One region of the Streptomyces sp. NPDC002176 genome, then DNA from elsewhere that is predicted to be linked to it. Evidence: riboswitches for the same ligand, from Rfam matches in the RefSeq annotation. Region 1 holds a riboswitch; each other region holds the start of a gene.
What was found. Region 1 has a riboswitch for cobalamin ahead of ACI2LY_RS14075 (cobalamin biosynthesis protein). Riboswitches for the same ligand answer to the same signal wherever they lie in the genome.
Positions count from the first base shown of each region.

Region 1 (4,695 bases):
CGACGACCCCGGCCGGGGCGGTCGACTCGGCCATCAGCTCGGCGTCCGGCACGCTCTCGCCGCCCAGTAGCACCGTCGGCACCCCGGACGCCTTCAGCGCGGCGAGCCCGTCCTCCCAGGCCCGCTTGCCGCCCAGCAGCCGGACGACCGCGAGGTCCGCGCCGTCCAGGAGGGCGGGCAGGTCGGCGGCCGCGTCGACGCGGGACGGGTTGCCGATCCGGTAGTCGGCGCCGCTGGCGCGGGCGGCCAGCAGATCCGTGTCGGCGGTCGACAGCAACAACACTGTGGTCATGCGGGCGCTCCCGGTGGAATGAAGGGCAGTCCTGCGGGCGCGCCCGACTCGATGAGCCGCCAGAGCGCGTCCGTGTCCGCGTGGTGTTCGATCAGGTCGCCGAGCAGGTCGAGCTGCTCCTCGCGCAGCGCGGCGAAGGACGTGTCGGGGGCCGGGACGAAGCGGCGCCCGGAGGCGGCGGCGACCTCGCGCAGGAAGGCGCGCCGGAAGCCGTCCGACTCCAGCGAGCCGTGCCAGTGGGTGCCCCAGACCTGGCCGGTGCGGCAGCCGTCCAGGAAGGCGTCCCCGCCCAGCACCTCGGCGACCCCGTGATGGATCTCGTACCCCTCGACGGGCTCACCGAGGGCTTCCCCGACGGGCCGGGCGAGGGTCTTCTCGGGGTGGAACCGCACCCGCACCGGGAGCAGTCCGAGCCCCGGCACGCTTCCGGCGCGTGACTCGACGTCGTCCTCGATGTGCTTGCCGAGCAGCTGGAAGCCGCCGCAGATCCCGAGCACCGGACGCCCCTCGGCGGCCCGGCGCACCAACGCGTCCGCGAGGCCCCGCTCGCGCAGCCACTCGAGCGCCCGTACGGTGCCGCGCGTGCCCGGCACCACCACGAGGTCGGCGTCGGCCAGTTCCTCGGGCCGGTCCACGAAGCGGACGACCACGCCGGGTTCGGCGGCGAGGGCGTCCACGTCGGTGAAGTTGGACATCAGCGGGACGGCGCACACGGCGACCCGCAGCACGTCCTCGCCGTGCGGGGGAGCGACGGCCGACTCCCGTACGGTCCCGCGCAGGGAGACCCTGAGTCCGTCCTCCTCGTCGATGCCGAGCCCGTGCCGGAACGGCAGCACCCCGTAGGTGTGCCGTCCGGTGAGGCCGCGCAGCATGTCCAGGCCCGGTTCCAGCAGCGAGACATCGCCGCGGAACTTGTTGACCAGGAACCCGGCGATCAGCGCCTGGTCCTCGGGGGAGAGCAGGGCGACGGTGCCGAAGAAGGAGGCGAACACCCCGCCCCGGTCGATGTCGCCGACGACGAGCACGGGCAGCCCGGCGCCCCGCGCGACGCCCATGTTGACGATGTCGGTGCGCCGAAGGTTGATCTCGGCGGGCGAACCCGCGCCCTCACAGATCACCGCGTCATACGTGCCCCGCAACTCCTCCAAGCACTCCAACACCGTTCCCAGCAAAGCCTGTTGACGCCCGCCGTGATAGCCGCGCGCACTCAGCTCGCCCACCGGCCTGCCCAGCAGCACCACTTGGCTGCTGCGCTCGCCACCGGGCTTGAGCAGTACGGGATTCATCAGCGCGGTCGGCTCGGTGCGGCACGCCTGCGCCTGCATGGCCTGCGCCCGCCCGATCTCCGCGCCCTCCCGGGTCACGAAGGAGTTGAGGGACATGTTCTGCCCCTTGAACGGCGCCACCTTGACGCCCTGCCGGACCAGCCACCGGCAGATCCCGGCCGTCACGACGCTCTTGCCCGCGTCGGACGTCGTCCCCGCGACCAGCAGACCACCGCTCACCTGCCCCGCCCCCTTCCGATGAGGCGCGCGGCGACGGTGACGCCGAGCGCGAGCATGCCGACCCGGCGGGAGAGCCGTACGGCCCGCCCGATGTCGGCGACCTGCACCGGCCGCCCGGTGCCGTTGAGTACCGGCCGGTGCTCGACCCGGCCGCCGTAGGAGAGGGTGCCGCCCAGCCGGACGCCGAGCGCGCCCGCGAACGAGGCTTCCACCGGGCCCGCGTTGGGGCTCGGATGCCGATGCGCGTCCGCCCGCCAGGCCCGTACCGCCCCGCGCGGGTCGTCCCCGGCGAGCACGGCCAGTACGGCGGTCAGCCGGGCGCCCGGCCAGCCCGCCACGTCGTCCAGCCGGGCGGAGGCCCAGCCGAAGCGGCGCAGCCGGGGCGACTTGTGCCCGACCATCGCGTCCAGCGTGTTCACGGCCCGGAAGCCGAGCAGCCCCGGCACTCCGGCGAGCGCGCCCCACACCAGGGCGCCCACCACGGCGTCGGAGGTGTTCTCCGCGACCGACTCCACGACGGCGCGCGCGATCGCGTCGGCGTCCAGCGCCTGCGGGTCGCGGCCGCACAGATGCGGCAGCCGGGCCCGCGCGGCCGTCAGGTCGCCGCGCTCCAGGGCGCGGCCGACGGTGGACGCCTCGCGGGCGAGCGACGTACCGCCGACGACGGCCCAGGTGGCGGCGGCCGTCAGCGCGGCGGAGCCGGTGAAGGAGGGGCGTACGGCGCGTGCGGCCACGGCTCCGAGCGCGGTGGCGCCTCCGGCGCACACCAGGGTGTGCAGCGTGCCCCAGCCGCGGTGGTCGTGCCACAGCGCGCGCTCCACGCGCCCGGCGGCCCGCCCGAAGGCGGCGACGGGGTGCATGCGGTGGGGATCGCCCAGGAGGAGATCACCGAGGAGTCCGGCGGCGGCACCGTACGCGTACGAGCGATCGGCGCCCATCGGCTAGCTCGCCGTGGGCGTGCCGGTGTTCCTGGTGCGGGTTCTCGGGCGACGGCCGGGCATCACGGTAGTCCTCACTCAGGGTGTCCACGCCCTGGTTCGACGAGACCGGCGACGAGAGTTCCTGGCTCCCGGGGACTTCTCCCCGGTGACAGTGGCGGGACCGCGCCGGATTCGCACCGGCTTCCTCTGCTGTCGCCGTACATGGCCCGCGAAGTCCACCACGTGCCCGGAAGGGCCGTCAACCTGCCTGTGACCTGCGGGAGAAGAGTGTGTGGAGCCCCACACCGGCACCGGTGGGAACAGCGGAAGGCCCCCGCGCGGCACATGCCGTGCGGGGGCCTCACCGGGACGCGGGTGCTAGGCGACGATCAGGTAGAAGCCGTAGGCCACCGCCGCCGCGCAGGCGGCGAAGCAGGCGTAGGCGCCGGTCACCGCGAGCGGGGCCGAGCCGCCCGTGGCGGCGGCGCGCTCGCGGCGGGCCAAGCCGCTGACGCCCAGGGTGAACAGGCTCACCAGGGCCACCGTGACCACGAGGCTGACGCCGAAGACGGAGCCGAGGGCCGCCCAGTCGATCTTCATGGGGATGTTCCTCCAGTTGCCGGGTGGTCAGACCCGGGCGGACGGCGCGGTGGTGGCGGGGGTGTGCTCGGTCGTGCGGGACTCGGCGGTGGCGGCCGGGATGGTGGCCGTCAGGTCGTCCGCGACGATGCCCACGGGGGGCGGCGTGACCATGGCCATCGCGGTGGTCACCACACCGGCGGGCTCGGTGTACTCCTCGGCGGTGACGTGGGTGTGGTCGATGACCTCGCGGCGGGAGATCTTCCAGATGGCGAAGCTGGAGCCGATCAGGAAGAGCGCGACGAGCCCGGTGCCCCAGTCGCCCAGGCCGGTTACGGCCTCGGCGCCCGCGCCGACCAGTGCGGCGGCGGGCAGGGTCAGCGCCCAGGCGACGAACATCCGGGTGGCGGTGGACCAGCGGACCACACCGCCCTTGCGGCCGAGGCCCGCGCCCATCACCGAGCCGGAGACGACATGGGTGGTGGAGAGGGAGAAACCGAGGTGCGAGGAGGCCAGGATGGCGGTCGCGGCGCTGGTCTGCGCGGCGAAGCCCTGACGGGGCTCCAGGTCGGTCAGACCCTTGCCCATGGTGCGGATGATGCGCCAGCCGCCGATGTAGGTGCCGAGCGCGATGGCCAGACCGGCGGAGAGGATCACCCAGGTGGGAGGGTTGGAGCCGGGGGAGAGGGCGCCGCCCGCGATCAGCGCGAGGGTGATGATGCCCATGGTCTTCTGCGCGTCGTTGGTGCCGTGCGCCAGGGAGACCAGGCCGGCCGAGGCGATCTGGCCCGCGCGGTAGCCCTTGCGGGTGGCCTCGCCGTCGCCCTGGCCGCCGATGCGGTAGGAGAGGCGGGTGGCGAGCATCGTGGCGAGACCCGCCACGATCGGCGCGGCGACCGCGGGGAGCAGCACCTTGGTGACCAGCATGTCGCCGTGGACGGCGCCGAAGCCCGCCGAGGCGACGGTGGCACCGACGAGGCCGCCCATCAGGGCGTGCGAGGAACTCGAGGGCAGGCCCACCAGCCAGGTCAGCAGGTTCCAGAGGATCGCGCCGGTCAGGGCCGCGAAGATGACCTCGGGACGGATGCCGGTCTCGTCGACGAGACCCTTGGAGATCGTGTTGGCGACCTCCACCGAGAGGAAAGCGCCCACCAGGTTGAGCGCGGCGGACATGGCCACCGCGACCTTGGGCTTGAGAGCGCCGGTCGAGATGGTGGTGGCCATCGCGTTGGCGGTGTCGTGGAAACCGTTCGTGAAATCGAACGCGAGTGCGGTTATCACCACTATCGCGAGGATCAGCGAGAAGCTTTCCATTTACCCAGGCAATCGTTCGAGGTCGTTGGCAGCATGAACGTAGGGAACCTGGATGAACGGAAGGTGAACTGGGACGGGCGCCTTG
Region 1 is NZ_JBJDQW010000003.1:54,976-59,670, reverse strand. It holds gene cobN (cobaltochelatase subunit CobN) at 1-292, opposite strand, end outside; gene ACI2LY_RS14080 (cobyric acid synthase) at 289-1,797, opposite strand; gene ACI2LY_RS14075 (cobalamin biosynthesis protein) at 1,794-2,735, opposite strand; cobalamin riboswitch at 2,833-2,965, opposite strand; gene ACI2LY_RS14070 (hypothetical protein) at 3,096-3,317, opposite strand; gene ACI2LY_RS14065 (anion permease) at 3,345-4,610, opposite strand.

Region 2 (4,695 bases), on a different contig from region 1:
TGCGAGCGGGCTGCCTCCAGGCTGATGACGTCGGCGTCCAGGTCGTCGATGGCCCGCACGATGTCACCGAACTCGGCGTAGCACATGTGGGTGTGGACCTGGGTGTCCGGCCGGACGCCCGCTGTGGTCAGCCGGAACGCCTCCGTCGCCCAGGCCAGATAGGCGGCCCGGTCGGCGGCGCGCAGCGGAAGCGTCTCGCGCAGAGCGGGCTCGTCCACCTGGATCACCGAAGTGCCCGCCCGCTCCAGGTCGTTCACCTCGTCGCGCAAGGCGAGCGCGACCTGCCGGGCGGTGTCGCCGAGCGGCTGGTCGTCGCGGACGAAGGACCAGGCGAGCATGGTCACCGGCCCGGTCAGCATGCCCTTGACCGGGCGGTCGGAGAGCGACTGGGCGTACGTCGTCCAGCGGACCGTCATCGGCTCGGGGCGGGAGATGTCGCCGATCAGGATCGGCGGGCGGACGTAACGGGTGCCGTAGGACTGGACCCAGCCGTGCTGGGTGGCGAGGTAGCCGGTGAGCTGCTCGGCGAAGTACTGCACCATGTCGTTGCGTTCGGGCTCGCCGTGCACCAGCACGTCCAGGCCGGTCTTCTCCTGGAAGGAGATCACCTCCTGGATCTCCGCCTTGACGCGCTCCTCGTACCCGGTTGTGTCGATCCGGCCCGTCCGCAGGTCCGCGCGGGCGGTGCGCAGTTCGCCGGTCTGCGGGAACGAGCCGATCGTGGTGGTCGGCAGCAGCGGCAGGCCGAGGTGGGCCCGCTGGGCGGCCGCCCGCTCGGGGTACGGCTGGGCGCGGCAGGCGTCGGCGTCCGTGACGGCCTTCGCGCGGGCCCGGACGGCCGGGTCGCGGGTGATGGGGGAGCCGGTGCGGGAGGCCAGGTCGGCCCGGTTCGCGGCGAGTTCGGCGGCGATCGCGTCCGTGCCGCGCGCCAGGCCCCTGGCCAGGGTGACGATCTCGGCGGTCTTCTGCCGGGCGAACGCCAGCCAGCGCAGGATCTGCGGCTCGATGTCCCGCTCGGGAGTGGTGTCCAGCGGTACGTGCAGCAGGGAGCAGGACGCGGCGACGTCGACCCGGTCGGCCAGCCCGAGCAGGGTGCCCAGGGTGGCGAGGGACTTCGACAGGTCGTTCGCCCAGATGTTGCGGCCGTTCACGACCCCGGCGACCAGCCGCTTGCCGGGCAGCCCGCCGACGGCGGCGAGCGCGTCCAGGTTGGCGGCCGCGGCCTCGGTGAAGTCCAGCGCCAGCCCCTCCACCGGCGCCTTCGCCAGCACCGGCAGCGCCTCGCCAAGACGGTCGAAGTAGGAGGCGACCAGCAGCTTCGGCCGGTCGGTGAGCGCGCCCAGGTCACGGTAGGCGCGCTCGGCCGCGTTCAGCTCGGCCGGGGTGCGGTCCTGCACCAGCGCGGGCTCGTCCAGCTGCACCCACTCGGCCCCGGCCGCGCGCAGATCCGCCAGCACCTCGGCGTACACCGGGAGCAGCCGGTCCAGCAGGGTCAGCGGGTCGAAGTCGGCGGGGACACCGGGCGCGGGCTTGGCCAGCAGCAGGTAGGTGACCGGGCCGACCAGCACCGGCCGGGCGGCGAGGCCCAGTGCGAGGGCCTCCTTCAGCTCCGCGACCTGCTTGGCGGAGTCGGCGGAGAACACCGTGTCCGGGCCCAACTCGGGCACCAGATAGTGGTAGTTCGTGTCGAACCACTTGGTCATCTCCAGCGGCGCGATGTCCTGCGTACCGCGCGCCATGGCGAAGTAGCCGTCCAGCGCGTCGGCCTCGACGGCGGCCCGGTGCCGCTGGGGGATCGCGCCGACCATCACGGTGGTGTCCAGCACGTGGTCGTAGGCCGAGAAGTCGCCGGTCGGGACCTCGTCGATGCCTGCTTCGGCGAGCGCCTGCCAGTTGACGCGGCGGAGGTCGGCCGCGGTGGCCCGGAGGGCGTCGGCGGTGACGTGGCCCTTCCAATAGCCCTCGATCGCCTTCTGCAGCTCCCGGCCCTGGCCCTGACGCGGGTAGCCGTACACGGTCGACCGTGCTGCCGCGGCTGCGGACTTCGGTGTCACGGAGATCTCCTTCACGAGATGAATCCCTGAGGTCCCGGCGACGGAACGAGTACGTGAAGGGGTGACGGCCAGGCGGCCCGGCCCGCGCGACGCGGTGGTCCGTCCTGTTGCGTACGCCGACCCGCCCTCGAGGTCACCGGAACTCCGCACGCGAGCGGGTCGCGCACGGGCAGATGGCAGGTCTTCGGACTCACGGGCGCGTCCTCACCAGGAGGACACCTACTGGCCGTCGCTTCCCAGGTCCGTGCGTCGGACCCAGTGCGTATGACGGCGGTCGTTCCCGCTCACCGCTGCGGGGCAGTCCCGGATTCCCACCGGGTTCCCTCTTACGACACCCCGTCTGGCGGACGGGGCGAACCAGCTGCACAGGTCAGCCTACGGGCCATGACCGGCCGCCGCCGGTACCGTCCGGCATTCGGATGGTGATCCGGGCCACGCGCACCGCGGTCACCCGGCCGCCGGGCCCAGTTGGGCCAGCGCCGCCGTGACCAGCGCGGCCGTGCCGGTGTCCAGGGTGAGGCGGACGCTGGGCAGGTAGCGGGGGGAGTGGTTGTTCGGCAGGCTCCGGAACTTCTCCGCCGGACCGGTGCCGGGGGCCGCCGCCCACTGGGTGGGGCCGACCGAGCCGAGCATCCAGTAGGCGCCCCGGATGCCGGGGCGGCCGTGCAGATGGCCGCCCGCGCCGGTGAGCAGCGGGAAGTCCTCGGTCGCCGCGGAGGCGGGCCAGCCGGTGACACGGGACGCGCCGAACGCCCCCTGGTGGGCGGCGCGGACGGCGGCCGTGACACCCGGATCGGGGCGGGTGACGCCGGAGCGGGTCAGCTCGCGCACGGTGACCCGGGGCGGCAGCCCGGCCGACGCGGCCTCCGCGCGCACCACCCGCTCCACCGCCGCCGTACCCCGCACGAGCGCCGCCTCCGAGAGGGCGCGGACGGTGACCCGCAGCTCGGCGCGGGTGGCTATCACGTTCCCGGAGCGCCCGGTGTCCCCGGCCCGGAGCGAGGACGCGGTCACCACCAGCCGCTCGGCCGGGTCCGTCTCGCGGGCGGCGACAGCGGGGAGCCGGGTCACCGCACCGGCCGCCGCGAGCAGCGGATCGGCCGTCAGATGCGGGGTGGCCGCGTGCCCGCCGTCCCCCTCGAACACCACCTCCAGCGTCACACTGCCCGCCATCAGCGGCCCGTCCGCGTGCGCCACCATCCCGGCCGGGAACGCGGCCGTGTGCTGGGCGAGGACCACGTCCGGCGCGGTGATCCGGTCGTACAGGCCGTCCTCCAGCATCGCCCGGGCACCGCTCAGCGTCTCCTCGGCGGGCTGCCCGACCACCAGCAGGGTGCCGCGCCAGCGGTCCCGGTGCCCGGCGAGCCAGCGGGCCGCGGCGGCCGCGCAGGCCAGATGGGCGTCATGGCCGCAGGCGTGCATCACCGGCACCGGCCGCCCGTCCGGACCCGGCGCGGTCGCGGTGCTGGCGTACGGCACACCGGTCTCCTCGGCCACCGGGAGCGCGTCCAGCTCGGCGCGCAGCAGCACGGCCGGGCCGTCGCCGTTGACGAGTTCGGCGGCGACCCCGTGCCCGCCGACCCCGCGCAGCACACGGAAGCCGTCTGCCGTCAGCCGGTCCGCGAACACGGCGGCGGTGCGCTCCTCCGCGCCGGACAGCTCGGGGTGCCGGTGCAGGTCGAGATACAGCTCGGCGGTGGACGCCAGCAGGGCGTCCAGACCGGGCGGCACACCACCGCCCACGGTCACGGACGGACGGGACTGGTCGCTGCTCACGGCGGGGACTCCAGAGGGTTGTCGTACGGGGGTGTCAGCGAAGTGACAGCCATCGGTAAGGGAGTTGGTGTCGGACGCGCGTAGAAAGGGAGGTGTCCGGGGGGATCGCTCCTCCGGCAGGTTCAGCGCACCACCGGACGGGGCCGTCCCGGCCGGCAGCAGGCCACCTGACCCGGAAGGAGCCATCATGGCTGACAACAACCTCGCCTCCCTCGCCCAGGAGATCCTGGACCTGGAGTCGGAGACCTTCGAGATCACCGACTACTCGGACGCCAGCGAGGTCATGCTCGGTTCGTCGACGAGCTGTTCCTCCACCAGCACCTGCTCCAGCACCACCAGCACCACCTCCTGCACCGCCTGATCCAGGCGTTCGCACCCACGGTCCCCGGTCCGCCTCGGCGCGCCGGGGACCGCCGGTGTGCGCGGGGCCCTTGACGGCCCGCGCGCCGACGAGCAGAACGCCTGCCCCGCTCACGGGAACGGATGCGGCACCCGCCGCAACTCCTCCTCCGTGAGCGGCGCCGCGACCATGCCCGCCCGGTACGGCGCGGTACGCAGCCTCGGCATGGCGAGCGCCCGCTGCCTGAGCCAGCCGAAGTCGATCGGCAGCAGCCCCGGAGCCAGCGTGGCCACCGTACGCAGCCCCATCCGGCGCTGCTCGGGCGTGGTCTGGTCGACGGCGATCACCTCGCAGCCCGCCTCGCCCAGCAGGTTCCGCACGAGGAGCAGGTCGTCGCGGAGGTCGCCGGTGCGCGGCCGCCGCTCCTCCCACCCGGCGAACAGCTCGTCGAGCGGAGCCGTGCGGGGCGGCTTCAGATAGCCGGTGGCGTGGACGCGCATCGCGGGCAGCCCGAACAGCGCCGCG
Region 2 is NZ_JBJDQW010000001.1:161,389-166,083, reverse strand. It holds gene metE (5-methyltetrahydropteroyltriglutamate--homocysteine S-methyltransferase) at 1-2,054, opposite strand, end outside; cobalamin riboswitch at 2,212-2,431, opposite strand; gene ACI2LY_RS00700 (amidohydrolase) at 2,502-3,830, opposite strand; gene ACI2LY_RS00695 (thiazolylpeptide-type bacteriocin) at 4,018-4,191, shown strand; gene ACI2LY_RS00690 (TOMM precursor leader peptide-binding protein) at 4,302-4,695, opposite strand, start outside.
Region 2: another riboswitch for cobalamin. It lies ahead of metE (5-methyltetrahydropteroyltriglutamate--homocysteine S-methyltransferase); the one in region 1 lies ahead of ACI2LY_RS14075 (cobalamin biosynthesis protein).

Region 3 (4,695 bases), on a different contig from region 1:
CGCGAGTCGCTGTCCGCCGCGCTGATGACCGCCCTGTACCAGGCGGGCAGGCAGTCGGAGGCGCTCGACTGGTTCCACCGCACCCGCAGACTCCTCGCCGACGAACTCGGCATCGACCCCGGCCGTGAACTCGCCGACGCCTACGGGCTGATCCTGCGCGGAGACCCCGTACCGGACCTGCTCGTCCCGCGCTCGGCGGCCGAACCCGCTCGGCTGCCCGTACCCCCGCGCCCCCCTCTCGTGCCCGCCGAGGCGCATGCCGACCTGCTGCCCCGCGCGCCCCGCGGCTTCCACGGGCGCGGCCCGGAACTCGCCGCGCTCGGCCGGGCCGCCGCCGGGGAGGCGCCCGTGTGCCTGGTCACCGGGCCCGCCGGGGTCGGCAAGACCGCCCTCGCGCTGTGGTGGGCGCACCGCAACGCCGACGCCTTCCCCGACGGACGGCTCTTCGCCGACCTGCACGGCTTCAGCGACACCGGCGAGCCCTCGATCACCGAGGTGCTGCGCGAGTTCCTGCTCGCCCTCGGCGTGCCGCCGCGCCGGATACCGGAGTCGGCCACGGCCGCCGCCGCGCTGTTCCGCACCCTCACCGACCGGCTGCGGCTGCTGGTCGTCCTCGACAACGCGCGCGACTCCGCCACCGTCCGCGCCCTGCTGCCCGGCGGCACCGACTGCGTCACCGTCGTCACCAGCCGCCACCGCCTGGAGGGGCTCATCGCCTCCGACGCGGCCCGCCCCGTGCCGCTCGGCACGCTCGACGCGCGGGACGGCACCGCGCTCCTCGCGGGCGTCCTCGGCGAGGAACGCGTCCTCGGTGAACCGGTGGCCGCGCGCAGGCTCGCCGAACTCTGCGGCGGACTCCCGCTCGCCCTCCGGGTGACCGCCGCCCGGCTCGCGGGCCGCCCTCAGTGGACCCTGGCCCACCTCGCGGACGAACTCGCGGACGAACGCGGCCGGTTGGCCCACCTCGCGGTCGACGACACCGGTGTCCCGGCCGCGCTCCGCCTGACCCTGCAGCACCTCCCCGGCGAGGCCGCGCACCACTTCGGCCGCCTCGGCCATCACCCCGGCACCCACGTCGACCCGTACACCGCCGCCGCCCTCTCCGGCACCGACCCGCTGGCCGCCGCCCGCGCCCTGGAACGGCTCGGCGCCGCCCACCTCGTCACCGAGACCGCGCCCGGCCGCTGGGAACTGCACGACCTCGTACGCCTCTACGCCCGCGACCTCGACCCGGCGAGCGGCCCCCAGGCGCTCACCGGCGCTCTCGACCACTACATCGCGACCGCCCTCGCCGCCGCCGAGACCGCCCAGCCCGGCGGCGAGCCCTGCTTCGCGCTGCCCGCCGACTTCCGGCGCCCGGCCGCCGTACGCGACTTCGCGGACCGGGCGGAGGCGATGGGCTGGCTGGCCGCCGAACGCGAGGACCTGGCCCGCGCGGTGACCGCCGCGCGGGCCGCCGGACTGGACGACCGGGCCTGGCGGATCATCCTCCTCCAGTGGCCGCAGGTGGTGTGGCGCTCGCGGGACAACTGGGTGCCGCTGCTGTCCACGGCCCTGGAGTGCGCCCAGGCCGTGGCCGACCCGTACGCCGAGTCCCGCGTCCGCACCCTGCTGGGCTGGGTGCTGAGCGAGGAGGGACGCCTCGCGGACGCCCTCACCCTCCTCGAACCCTCACCCGCCCTGGCCCGCCGCACCGGCGACCGCCTCGGCGAGGCCACCGCCCTGATCAACCTGGCCGTCGTCCAGTCCGCGCAGGGCGACCTCGACGCCGCCCTCACCCACTGCGCCCGAGCCGCCACCCTGGCCCGCGAGGAGGGCAACCCGCACACGGAGATGCTCGCCCTCCTCCACCTCTCCCGCACCCACCTCACCTCCGGCGCCCCGGAACAGGCCCTCCGCGTCGCCCGCACGGCCCTGGACCTCGGCCCCGAACACGAGGAAGCGGCCCGCACCTCCCTCCTCCACACGGTCTGCGGCGAGGCCCACCTCGCCCTCGGCGACGAACCCGAAGCCCTCCGCCTCCTGGAACGCGCCGCCGACGAGGCCGAGTCCACGGGCTACGACGAGGGAGCGGTACGGGCCCTGGAGGCTCTGCTGCGGGTCAGCGGCCGCCCGGACCACCGCAAGCGGCACGAGGCGGCGGTACGAAGGCTCGCGGCGGAGGAGTCGTAGGACGGCTGTCGCTACGGTGACCCCATGTGCCGCTACGCCGTGACCCCGTACAAGCTCCACCACGCCTGCCTCTCGTGCCGGGTCAGTTTCAAGCGGCACGCGGATCGGGAGCACGCGTGCCCGAACTGCGCCCGGCCGCTCGTCTGTGCCGGGCGGGACTTCGCTCCGCCGCGTCGGCGGGATGTCGCGAGGTGGTCCGTGGTCGCCGCGGTGCTGGGGGAGGGGCTGCGGTTCGACGGGCGGTCGGGCTGTGGGTGCGCGAAGGAGCCGAAGTACCGGCCCCGGACGCGGGCGGAGTTGCGGGTGCGGCGGATCGTCGCCTCGCGGGACGGGGTGCCGCTGGCCGAGGTGCTGGCGCGGGTCGACCCCGGTGACGGCAGCGGGCCCGGCCCGGCGTCAGAGGGGCGTCAGCCGGACGTCAGCGGGACGTGAGCGGGGGCGGTGAGAGTGGGGGTGTCAGCAGGTCAGAGGCTGGCCGACGGTCTGAGAGGGCCGTCGTCGACGTTTCACCTCCCGGGGGAAAACACCATGAACGCATCGCGCCGTACGGCACTCTTCTCCGTCGCCGCTTCCGCCGCGCTCGCCCTGTCCCTGACCGCCTGCCAGAGCGGGGAGGGCACCAAGGCCGAGGGGGCGCCCGTCGCCAAGGACACGGCCGCCGCCGCCACTTCCGCGCCTGCGGCCGGTACGAGCACCGGTACCGACACCGGCACCACCACGGGCACCAGCACCGCCGTGGGGACCGCGCACAAGACCGGCTCCGGCTCTTCCGGCGCCAAGAAGGGCACCGCCTCCACGCCCCTCTGCCGCGCCCAGGACGTCAAGGTCAGCTCCGAGCGCCAGGACGGGCCGCCCTACACCCACATCATCCTGACCGCGCGGAACACCTCCGGCCACCGTTGCGAGATGGCGGGCTTCCCGCACATCCAGTTCCTGGAGAGCCACAAGCAGGACGTGCCGTCCGTGGCCAAGAGCAAGCCCGCCGTGCCGACCGTGCTGAACCCCGGTGACCCGGCGTTCGTGCTGGTCAAGCTGTCCGACGGGGGTGTCGACGAGGACAACGAGGTGGTGACCGCGTTCCAGCTGGTGCTGCAGGGCGACTCCACCGTCATCGCGGTGGACTCCTCGGCAGGCGGCGGCCTCGCCGTCGACCCCGCGAAGACGCTCACCGGCTACTGGACGACCGAACTGCGCAACGGCGCCGACGACTTCTGACCCGTACCCCCGGCCGCGCCCCCTCGGGAGAGGAAGATCACCCGAGGGGGCGCGGTCTTGGCCAGGCAGGGCGCACGCGGTACCGTCGGGGCGATATCGACGACGGCGAAACGGAAGCCGGTGAGAAACCGGCACGGTCGCGCCACTGTGTGCGCGGTCCCTCAAGGGGGCGCGCGAGTCAGACCCGTGGCCGTCGTCCTGTGCACCACCGAGATGGGACGCGAACTCCCAGAGGAGGTACTGCCATGGCGCAGACCGTCGCTCAGCCGACCGCCGGAAACCCGGCCGCTCCCGCCACCCTGCCGCTGAAGGAGATAGCGCCCTGGGCGGTCTTCTTCGGCGTCCTCATGCTGGTCCTGCTGTACTTCGTCGGCGCCGAGCAGGGCGCCACCTCCGTGTTCAACGGCACGGACGTCCACGAGTGGGTGCACGACGCCCGCCACCTGCTCGGCTTCCCCTGCCACTGACGCGAGGGACGCCGCACCCACCATGAACTCCGCAACCGTGAGAAACCTCCTCGTGCGGGGCATGCTCGCCGGCCTCGGCGCCGGAGTGCTCGCCCTGATCGCCGCGTACTTCCTCGGCGAGCCGTCCGTGGACAGCGCCATCAGCTTCGAGGGCCACCACTCCCACGAGCACGAGGTCGAAGTGGTCTCCCGCTCGCTCCAGTCCACCGCCGGACTGGCCACCGGCGTCCTCGTCTACGGGGTCGCCTTCGGCGGCATCGCCGCGCTCGCCTTCTGCTTCGCGCTCGGCCGCGTCGGCCGCTTCGGCCCCCGAGCGACCGCGCTGCTGCTGTCCGGCACCGCGCTGCTCGCCGTGTACGTGGTGCCGTTCCTGAAGTACCCGGCGAACCCGCCCTCGGTCGGCGACCCGGACACCATCGGCAAGCGCACCACGCTGTACTTCCTGATGATGGTGCTCAGCGTGCTGCTGGCGGTCGGCGCCACCCTCCTCGGCAAGCGGCTCGCCCCGCGCCTGGGCAACTGGTACGCGACCCTCGTCGCCGTGGCCGCCTTCGCCCTGCTGACCGGGCTGGCGTACGCCTTCCTGCCGGTCGTCAACGAGGTGCCGGAACACTTCCCGGCCACCCTGCTCTGGCGGTTCCGCCTCTCCGCGCTGGCCATCCAGACGGTGCTGTGGGCCGGATTCGGGCTGCTCTTCGGCGAGTTGGCCGAGCGGCTGCTGAACCCGCACCCCGTGGCGGCACGCGACACGGGCCGGGCGGTCGCCGCCTCCCACTGAGTCGAAGGGCCCCCGGAAATCCTCCGGGGGCCCTCTCAGTCGGCCGTGAGCGGGCGTCCCAGC
Region 3 is NZ_JBJDQW010000001.1:166,955-171,649, reverse strand. It holds gene ACI2LY_RS00735 (BTAD domain-containing putative transcriptional regulator) at 1-2,172, shown strand, start outside; gene ACI2LY_RS00730 (hypothetical protein) at 2,197-2,604, shown strand; gene ACI2LY_RS00725 (DUF4232 domain-containing protein) at 2,701-3,387, shown strand; cobalamin riboswitch at 3,462-3,594, shown strand; gene ACI2LY_RS00720 (CbtB-domain containing protein) at 3,633-3,854, shown strand; gene ACI2LY_RS00715 (CbtA family protein) at 3,877-4,632, shown strand; gene ACI2LY_RS00710 (histidine phosphatase family protein) at 4,668-4,695, opposite strand, start outside.
Region 3: another riboswitch for cobalamin. It lies ahead of ACI2LY_RS00720 (CbtB-domain containing protein); the one in region 1 lies ahead of ACI2LY_RS14075 (cobalamin biosynthesis protein).

Region 4 (4,695 bases), on a different contig from region 1:
AAGCAGATCAGGTTCAGCAGGAACTTGCGGCGGTCCGCCTTGGTCTCCAGCCGGTCCAGCTTGTCGACCGAGTCGATCCACTTGAAGCAGAACTCGGCCTTCTCCCGGATGGAGGGGATGTTCTCCACCGCCGCGAACGCGTCCGCGCGGTCCTCGGGGTTGGGCAGGTAGGTGTCGAGCAGCGTCAGATAGAACTGGACGTGCACGGCCTCCTCGAAGAGCTGACGGCTCAGGTAGAGCCGCGCCTCGGGGGAGTTGATGTGCTTGTACAGCGTCAGCACCAGGTTGTTCGCCACGATCGAGTCACCCGTGGCGAAGAACGCCACCAGGCGGCCGATCAGGTGCTGCTCCTCGGGGGAGAGCTTCGCCAGGTCGGCGACGTCCGAGTGGAGGTCGACCTCCTCGACGGTCCAGGTGTTCTTGATCGCGTCCCGGTAGCGCTCGTAGAAGTCCGGGTAGCGCATCGGACGCAGGGTCAGCTCGAAGCCGGGGTCCAGAAGGTTCTTGTCGGTCATTACTGGCAGGCCTCGCAGGACTCGGGGTTTTCCAGGGAGCAGGCGACGGCATCCGGGTCGGCCGCCTGCTGGACGGGGATGGTCTTGGCCTCCGGGGCGCGGCCACCGGCGGCACGGGCGATCCGGGTCGCCGGGCGCGAACGCAGGTAGTACGTGGTCTTCAGACCCGACTTCCAGGCGTAGGAGTACATCGAGGAGAGCTTGCCGATGGTCGGCGTCTCCAGGAACAGGTTCAGCGACTGCGCCTGGTCGAGGAACGGGGTACGGGCGGCGGCCATGTCGATCAGACCGCGCTGCGGGATCTCCCACGCCGTGCGGTACAGCTTCCGCACGTCCTCCGGAATCCACGCGAAGCCCTGCACCGAGCCGTTGGCCTCGCGCAGCTCCTCACGGGTCCGGGCGTCCCACACGCCGAGGTCCTTCAGCTCCTGCACCAGATAAGCGTTGACCTGGAGGAACTCACCCGACAGCGTCTCGCGCTTGAACAGGTTGGACACCTGCGGCTCGATGCACTCGTACACACCCGCGATGGACGCGATGGTGGCCGTCGGCGCGATCGCCAGCAGCAGCGAGTTGCGCATGCCGACCTCGGCGATCCGGGCGCGCAGCGCGGCCCAGCGCTCGGGCCAGGTCAGCTCGACGCCGTAGTGGTCGGGGTGCAGCACGCCCTGGGCGGTACGGGTCTGCTCCCAGGCGGGGAGGGGGCCGTTGCGCTCGGCGAGGTCGGCCGACGCCTCGTAGGAGGCCAGCATGATGCGCTCGGCGATCCGGGTGGACAGCGCCTTCGCCTCGGGGGAGTCGAAGGGGACGCGCAGCTTGAAGAAGACGTCCTGCAGACCCATCGCGCCGAGGCCCACCGGGCGCCACTTGGCGTTGGAGCGGCCCGCCTGCTCGGTCGGGTAGAAGTTGATGTCCACGACCCGGTCGAGGAAGGTCACGGCGGTGCGGACGGTCTCGTCCAGCCGCTCCCAGTCGATGTCCCCGTCCACCACGAAGGCTCCCAGGTTCACCGAGCCGAGGTTGCAGACCGCGGTCTCCCCGTCGTCGGTGACCTCGAGGATCTCCGTGCACAGGTTGGAGGAGTGGACCACGTTGCCGGGCAGCGCCGTCTGGTTGGCGGTGCGGTTGGCGGCGTCCTTGAAGGTCATCCAGCCGTTGCCGGTCTGCGCGAGGGTGCGCATCATGCGGCCGTACAGCTCGCGGGCGGGCATGGACTTCTTCGCCAGGCCCGACTCCTCGGCCTTGCGGTAGGCCGCGTCGAACTCCGGGCCCCACAGGTCGACCAGCTCGGGCACGTCGGCCGGGGAGAACAGCGACCAGGGCTCGTCGGCGTTGACCCGGCGCATGAACTCGTCCGGAATCCAGTGCGCGAGGTTCAGGTTGTGCGTACGGCGCGCGTCCTCACCGGTGTTGTCGCGCAGCTCCAGGAACTCCTCGATGTCGGAGTGCCAGGTCTCCAGGTACACCGCGGCCGCGCCCTTGCGCCGCCCGCCCTGGTTCACCGCGGCCACCGAGGCGTCCAGCGTCTTCAGGAACGGCACGATGCCGTTGGAGTGCCCGTTGGTGCCCCGGATCAGCGAACCCCGGCTGCGGATGCGGGAGTAGGACAGGCCGATGCCACCGGCGTGCTTGGAGAGGCGGGCGACCTGGTGGTAGCGGTCGTAGATCGAGTCCAGCTCGTCCAGCGGGGAGTCCAGCAGGTAGCAGGACGACATCTGGGGGTGCCGCGTACCGGAGTTGAACAGGGTGGGGGAGGACGGCAGGTAGTCCAGGCGGCTCATCAGGCCGTACAGCGCGGCGACCTCGTCCACGGCCGGGGCGCTGTCGTTCTCCGCCAGGCCGCTCGCCACGCGCAGCATGAAGTGCTGGGGCGTCTCGATCACCTTGCGGGTGAGGGGGTGGCGCAGCAGATAGCGGCTGTGCAGGGTGCGCAGGCCGAAGTAGCCGAACCGGTCGTCGGCGCCGGTGTCGATCAGGGCGTCGAGGCGGGCGGCGTGCAGCGCCACGAAGTCGGCGGTGCGGTCGGCGACCAGGCCCTCGCGGTGGCCCACGGTCACCGACTCGGTGAAGCACGTCACGCCCTGCGAGGCGGCCTCGGCGCGGATGGAGAGGGTGAGCAGCCGGGCGGCCAGCCGGGAGTAGGCGGGGTCCTCCGAGATCAGACCGGCGGCGGACTCGGTGGCCAGCTCGCGCAGTTCCGCCTCGTCGGCACGCGCCGACCGGCCGCGCAGCGCGGCGGCCGCGACCCGGCCGGGGTCCGCGTCGGGGAGGTCGGCGGTCAGCTCGGTCAGGGTCCGCAGCAGCGCGGCCCCGGGACCGTCGTTCTCCACAGGGGCCTTCGTCGCCGGGGTGGCTGAAGCCGGGTCGGCAGGCGCGATGGTCACGTGGGGCTCTCCCTCGCTGGGCACGGGGACCTGGCGGAGGGTATGAGGAGGCACGAGCGCGCACGGCGTCGCGTCCACCGGCCCACTCCACGAGGCCCGGACGTCTTCGAGCACCCGGGCCGGACGGCCGGGCGCGCCGCTGTCGACAGGTCCTCGGACTGACGCTGGCGTGCACGAAGCACGCAAGTACACCGTTGCGGGACAGTTCCGGATTCGCACCGGATTCCCCTGCGACGACAGCGAGCACGAGCATACATCTAGTGCCGGGCTGTCGCGTCACCCCCAGATGTTGTGTCTGTTGTGTGTTCCGGTGGCTTCAAAGGGTCAACTCGTAGGTGAGCAGGGCGAGGTCCAGCAGGTCCGGCAAGGGGTTCCAGTCGCGGTGTGGGGTGCGGTGGAAACCGAGGTGTTCGTAGATGCGGTGGGCGGCGTGCATCGTCGGCTGGGTGGACAGGACGAGGCTCCGGCAGCCCTCGACGGCCCGTGCCCGGTCCACGCAGGCCCGTACGAGCGCCTCCCCGGCTCCCTGGCCCCGGCCGGCGCGTGCGACCGCCAGCATCCGGATCTCGGCCTCGCCCGGACCGGCGATGTCGGCCATGGGTCCGCCCGCGGGGACGAAGGTGACCCCGCCGAGCAGCACGCCCCCGCGCTCGGCCACCAGGATCTCCGCGGCGGCCGCCCGCCCGGCCACGTCCCGCAGCTCGCCGAGGTACGCGTCGCTCTCACCGAAGTCCAGCAGCCCGTCCTGCAGATACGCCTGGGCGGTGATCTCGCCCAGGGCGGTGTACTCGGCGGGCTCGGCGGGTCTGATGCGAAGGTCCATGCCCGGGAGTCTGTACGACGACGGGCCGCCGTCGCTCTCGCTTCACGGCGGCCCGTGGCCGGGGTGGGGCGGGTTCCCCTAGTGGGTGCTGCCCGCCGTCGCCGGGGGCAGCTCGACCTCGACGCCGGGGTCGCCCGCGTCGGCCGTGTAGTCCTCGGGCCTGGTCTCGTCGATGCCGTCGGGGGCCTTCACGGCCTTCAGGACGAAGGTGCCGATCACCGTCACCACGACGTTCAGCACGAACGCCGTGAGGCCGATGTAGCCGATCTCACCGATGCCGGGGATCTCCTTGGCCGAGCCGCCGAAGTGCTTCTGCGTCGGCGAGGCGACCCCGTAGGCGGCGAGGGTGCCGTAGAGCATGCCGACCGCCCAGCCCGCCAGCAGCGCCCAGCGGTGGAACCAGCGGGTGAACAGGCCGCCGACCAGGGCCGGGAAGGTCTGGAGAATCCAGATGCCGCCGAGCAGCTGGAAGTTGATCGCCACCGTCTTGTCCATGGTGAGGACGAAGACCAGCGCGCCCACCTTCACCAGCAGCGAGACCAGCTTGGAGACCTTGGTCTCCTGCTCGGGCGTCGCGTCGGGCTTGATGAAGTCCTTGTAGATGTTGCGGGTGAACAGGTTCGCGGCCGCGATCGACATGATCGCCGCCGGGACCAGCGCGCCGATGCCGATCGCCGCGAAGGCCACGCCCGCGAACCAGTCCGGGAACATGTTCTCGAACAGCTGCGGGATCGCCAGCTGGCCGTTGGTGACCTTCACCCCGGCCGCGATCGCCATGAAGCCCAGCAGGGCCAGCAGGCCGAGCATCAGGGAGTACAGCGGCAGGATCGTGGTGTTGCGCCGGATCACGTCGCGGCTCTTGGAGGAGAGGGTCGCGGTGATCGAGTGCGGGTACATGAACAGCGCGAGCGCCGAGCCCAACGCCAGCGTGGCGTAGGTCCACTGGCCCGCCGGGGCCGGGACGATGCCGCCC
Region 4 is NZ_JBJDQW010000002.1:503,080-507,774, reverse strand. It holds gene ACI2LY_RS10500 (ribonucleotide-diphosphate reductase subunit beta) at 1-515, opposite strand, end outside; gene ACI2LY_RS10495 (ribonucleoside-diphosphate reductase subunit alpha) at 515-2,899, opposite strand; cobalamin riboswitch at 3,026-3,175, opposite strand; gene ACI2LY_RS10490 (GNAT family N-acetyltransferase) at 3,216-3,722, opposite strand; gene mctP (monocarboxylate uptake permease MctP) at 3,801-4,695, opposite strand, start outside.
Region 4: another riboswitch for cobalamin. It lies ahead of ACI2LY_RS10495 (ribonucleoside-diphosphate reductase subunit alpha); the one in region 1 lies ahead of ACI2LY_RS14075 (cobalamin biosynthesis protein).